2 regions of the Arthrobacter sp. JUb119 genome follow, and region 1 is predicted to be linked to the other one. Evidence: predicted binding sites of a transcription regulator. Region 1 holds the regulator's gene; the other holds the start of a gene.
The links. Region 1 encodes HrcA, which represses chaperone genes, less so after heat shock. Its sites were predicted from a motif close to TTNGCACTCGNNNNNNNCGAGTGCNAA; they were not measured.

Region 1 (2,201 bases):
CTTCGAGGAAGAACCCGAAGCCCGCCTGGAAGGAGCGGGTCTTGCCGTGGCGGTCCTCGAGCACGATCACGCGCATGCCACCGGATTTCTCGGTACGGATGACTTCTCCTACCCATCCTGAGGTGGCATCTTCCAGAATCATGCCACGTTCAACAGGGACCTGGCGGAGTTTTTTCGGTGCCGGTGCACTCAGATCCCGTGGTCCCCAGGAGTAATTAGTCACGTACTGCCTTTCGCTGTGATCGAATACGCTCGAAATCCAATGCTAGCAACTGCTGAACGTATTAGACTTGGCACTTGACAGGTTAGAGTGCCAAAGCCGGGCACAGGGAATCCAAGGAGGTGCTGTTGTGACAGAGCCGCGACGCCTAGACGTTCTGCGTGCCATCGTGGAGGACTACGTCCAATCCCGTGAGCCAGTGGGTTCCAAAGCGCTCCTTGACCGGCACAACCTCGGTGTCAGCGCCGCGACGATCCGCAATGACATGGCTATGCTGGAAGAAGAGGGGCTCATAGTCGCTCCGCATACTTCCTCCGGACGGATCCCCACCGAAAAGGGATACCGCCGCTTCGTCGATGAGATCGGCGAGCTCAAGCCGCTGTCGCGGGCTGAACGCGACGCCATCAACAAGATCCTGGACAGCTCCACGGACCTGGACGAGATGCTCAAAAGCACCGTTCGCCTCCTGGCGCGGTTGACCAACCAGGTAGCAATGATCCAGGTGCCGCACTACGACACCGCTTCGTTGAAGAACCTCGATCTGGTCGGACTGGGCTCGGCCCAGGTGCTGATGGTGATGATCGCTTCCAATGGCACGGTGGATCAGCGCATGATGCCGGTCCAGCGTTCCTACAGCGATGATGAGCTGGATGACTTGAAGCTGTGGCTGCTCAACAATTTCGGGGGAGTGAAGCTTGCCGAACTTGCCGGCCGGCTCACCCGCATCGAGCGCAGTTCGACGCAGCAGGCCGACCCCCTGGTGGACCAGGTGATCGGTGCGCTGGAAGAAATGGCCCAGGCGGCCAACGCGCAACGCATCATCATGGCAGGCACCGCGAACCTCGCCCGCGTGGAAGGGGACTTCCCGCTGAGCATAACCCCGGTGCTCGAGGCGCTCGAGGAGCAGGTAGTGCTGCTCAAGCTCTTCTCCGAGCTGGAAGCCGATTCGCGCGGCGTGGCCGTGGCCATCGGCACCGAGCACCACTACGGGCAGCTGTCGGAAGCCGCCGTGGTCGCCACCACCTACGGCACCGATGTGCGCAACAAGCTCGGGGTCCTGGGCCCCACCCGGATGAACTATCCAACCTCCATGGCCTCGGTTCGTGCGGTGGCACGGTACCTGTCGAAGATTTTGGCTAACTAGCCTCGCTGGGCACCGCCCGGCACTACCGAATTTCAAGATTCTCAGGAAAGGACACGGCGAATAACGTGAGCTCGCATTACGAGACCCTAGGCGTCGCCAAGGACGCGACCCCGCAGGAAATCAAGAGTGCCTACCGCAAGTTGGCGCGTAAGCTGCACCCGGATGTAAACCCTAGCGATGACGCTGCAGAACAGTTCAAGCTGGTCACCCGAGCCTACGAAGTCCTTTCCGACCAGACCAAGCGCTCCAACTACGACGCCACCGGCGATGAGAACGGCAACGGCCACCCGGGCTTCGGCGGTGGCGGCCAGGGCTTTGGCGGCTTCGGCGACATCTTCGAGCAGTTCTTCGGTGGCGGCCAGGCCCAGGGCCCGGCATCACGCACCCAGCCGGGCCGCGACGCGCTGATCACCATCACCATCGACCTGGAAGACGCGGTCAAGGGCACGGTCTACCCGCTGGAGATGGAAACCGCTGTCAGCTGCAAGACGTGCAACGGTTCGTGCACGCGCGAAGGCACCAGCCCGGTCACCTGCGACATCTGCCATGGCGCAGGCCAGGTGCAGCGTCCAGTGCGTTCATTCCTGGGCCAGATGATGACCGTGGAAACCTGTGCGGCCTGCCGCGGTTTCGGCACCACCATCCCGGACCCCTGCCTGGAGTGCAACGGCGAAGGCCGGGTGCGCGAGCATGTGTCCAAGTCGCTGAACGTTCCTGCAGGTGTCGACTCCGGCACCCGCATCCAGCTGCGCGGACAGGGCGAAGCCGGCCCGGGCGGCGGGCCTAACGGCAACCTGTTCGTCGAGATCGACGTGCGCCGCCATAAGGTCTTCGAGC
Region 2 (2,201 bases), on a different contig from region 1:
CAGCTTCTCGCGGTCGTAGTCCGAGTCGGTGTTCTTGATCTCGGCTGCGATCTGGGCCTTGCGTCCCTCGATGGCGTCGGCTTCGCCGCCACCTTCAACGATGGTGGTCTCGTCCTTGGTGATAACGACCTTGCGGGCGGTACCGAGGACTTCCAGGCCTACGTTGTCCAGGGACAGGCCGATTTCCTCGGAAACAACCTGGCCGCCGGTGAGGATAGCGATGTCGGTCAGCATGGCCTTGCGACGGTCGCCGAAGCCCGGAGCCTTGACAGCAACGGACTTGAACAGGCCGCGGATCTTGTTCAGGATCAGGGTAGCCAGGGCTTCGCCCTCGACATCTTCGGCGATGATCAGCAGCGACTTGTTCGACTGCATGACCTTCTCCAGCAAGGTCACCATGTCCTTGACCGAGGAGATCTTCGAGTTCACGATGAGGACGTAAGGGTCCTCGAGAACGGTTTCCTGGCGCTCAGCGTCGGTGACGAAGTAAGCGGAGATGTAGCCCTTGTCGAAGCGCATGCCCTCTGCCAGCTCCAGCTCCAGGCCGAAGGTGTTGGATTCTTCAACGGTGATAACGCCCTGCTCGCCGACCTTGTCGAGAGCTTCAGCAATCAGTGCGCCGATTTCCGGATCGCCAGCAGAGATCGAAGCGGTAGCAGCGATCTGCTCCTTGGATTCGACCTTCTTCGCAGCGGCGAACAGTTCAGCGGTAACAGCTTCTACGGCCTTGTCGATACCGCGGCGCAGTGCGATTGGGTCAGCACCTGCGGCAACGTTGCGCAGGCCTTCCTTGACCAGTGCCTGTGCCAGCACGGTTGCGGTGGTGGTACCGTCGCCAGCGACGTCGTCGGTCTTCTTGGCAACTTCCTTGACCAGCTCTGCGCCGATCTTCTCGTAAGGCTCTTCGAGGTCGATTTCCTTAGCGATGGACACGCCGTCGTTGGTGATAGTAGGAGCGCCCCACTTCTTTTCCAGAACAACGTTGCGGCCGCGTGGGCCCAGGGTGACCTTCACCGCGTCAGCAAGGGTGTTCAGGCCGCGCTCAAGTCCGCGGCGTGCTTCCTCGTCAAATGCAATCATCTTAGCCATTGTGGCGTACGGTCCTTTCGGGACGATTTTGCGAAAATGCAACCGACAGACAGCGCCCGCGACGGACGAGTGGACCGGTGCGGCATCGGGCCAGCAACCGTTTCAGCTCTCGCTATCTGAGGTATTTTCCACGCCCACGCCCTGCGTCCGCTGTCCGGTGCTTCATGGAGTTCTTGGAGAACGCAAAAGCCGACCGGCGTTAGCAGTCGCAACGCATGAGTGCTAATACAAATATTGGCACTCTCGCATGGCGAGTGCAAGCCGATCGGCTCTGAGCGAATGGAATTATGAACGAATTATTCGTTTAGCCCCAGGGTGTCATCGGAGCCCAGAACCACGGTGACCCGGTTCGGAATGTTGCTGGTCTGCAGAACTTCGTCGATATTCAGGATTTCTGCAGCTTTTTCAGCGGTAGTGCGGTAGGACTCGGACATGTAATAAACCGTGGAGACTTCTGCGGGCCTGGTCCAGTTGTCGGCCACAATGCTGGTGAACCCGGCTTCGGCCATGGCGTCTTCGCCTTCATTAGCCAGACCGGCAACACTTGCCGCGTTGTACACGCCAATCAGCTGGCCGTAGAGCACGTCTTCGTCATCGATGGTGCTCGTTGGCGATGCGGATTCACTAGGTGTGGGTTCCACGGAGGGCTCGGCGGTGACTTCCTGGGTTTGCGAGGTGTCGCTTCCCGTGGAAGTCGCGAGGGTCTCCTTGAGCTGAGGGCCGAAGATGAAGGACAAGGCACCGATCACCAGCACGAGTACAGCGGTCAGCACTACCCAGCGCAATTTCCCACCGGTTGACTTCGACGCGGCGGACTGCGCCCATCCGTGGGCGTGGTGCGAACCCACACGGGTGCTGAACTCCGGAACGCGATCAAATTCGTCACGCGGGTAGTTGGTCATTCTTGTCCTTGCTCGAGGTCTGATTGGTCACGGCAGGCAGGGTTATCGTCCCGTGCCGACCTTACCGCCCACGCGACGTTTTGTGGAACGTGCTCTGCGCAGGCGCTTGACCAACATCGGGTCGTAGGCCAGTGCCGCGTCGGTTTCAATCAGCTGGTTCAGCAGCTGGTAATAATTCGTCGGCGACATCGAAAACTGCTTGGTAATGGC

Region 2: a site for HrcA is predicted at 1,289-1,315, ahead of groL (chaperonin GroEL). Genes of this name have one in related genera too.

The regions. Positions count from the first base shown of each region.
Region 1 covers NZ_JANUFE010000001.1:837,607-839,807, forward strand. The annotation lists gene M2368_RS03990 (DUF3097 domain-containing protein) at 1-223, opposite strand, end outside; gene hrcA (heat-inducible transcriptional repressor HrcA) at 351-1,364, shown strand; gene dnaJ (molecular chaperone DnaJ) at 1,430-2,201, shown strand, end outside.
Region 2 covers NZ_JANUFE010000002.1:15,344-17,544, reverse strand. The annotation lists gene groL (chaperonin GroEL) at 1-1,089, opposite strand, end outside; gene M2368_RS06135 (LytR C-terminal domain-containing protein) at 1,386-1,991, opposite strand; gene M2368_RS06130 (DUF3263 domain-containing protein) at 2,034-2,201, opposite strand, start outside.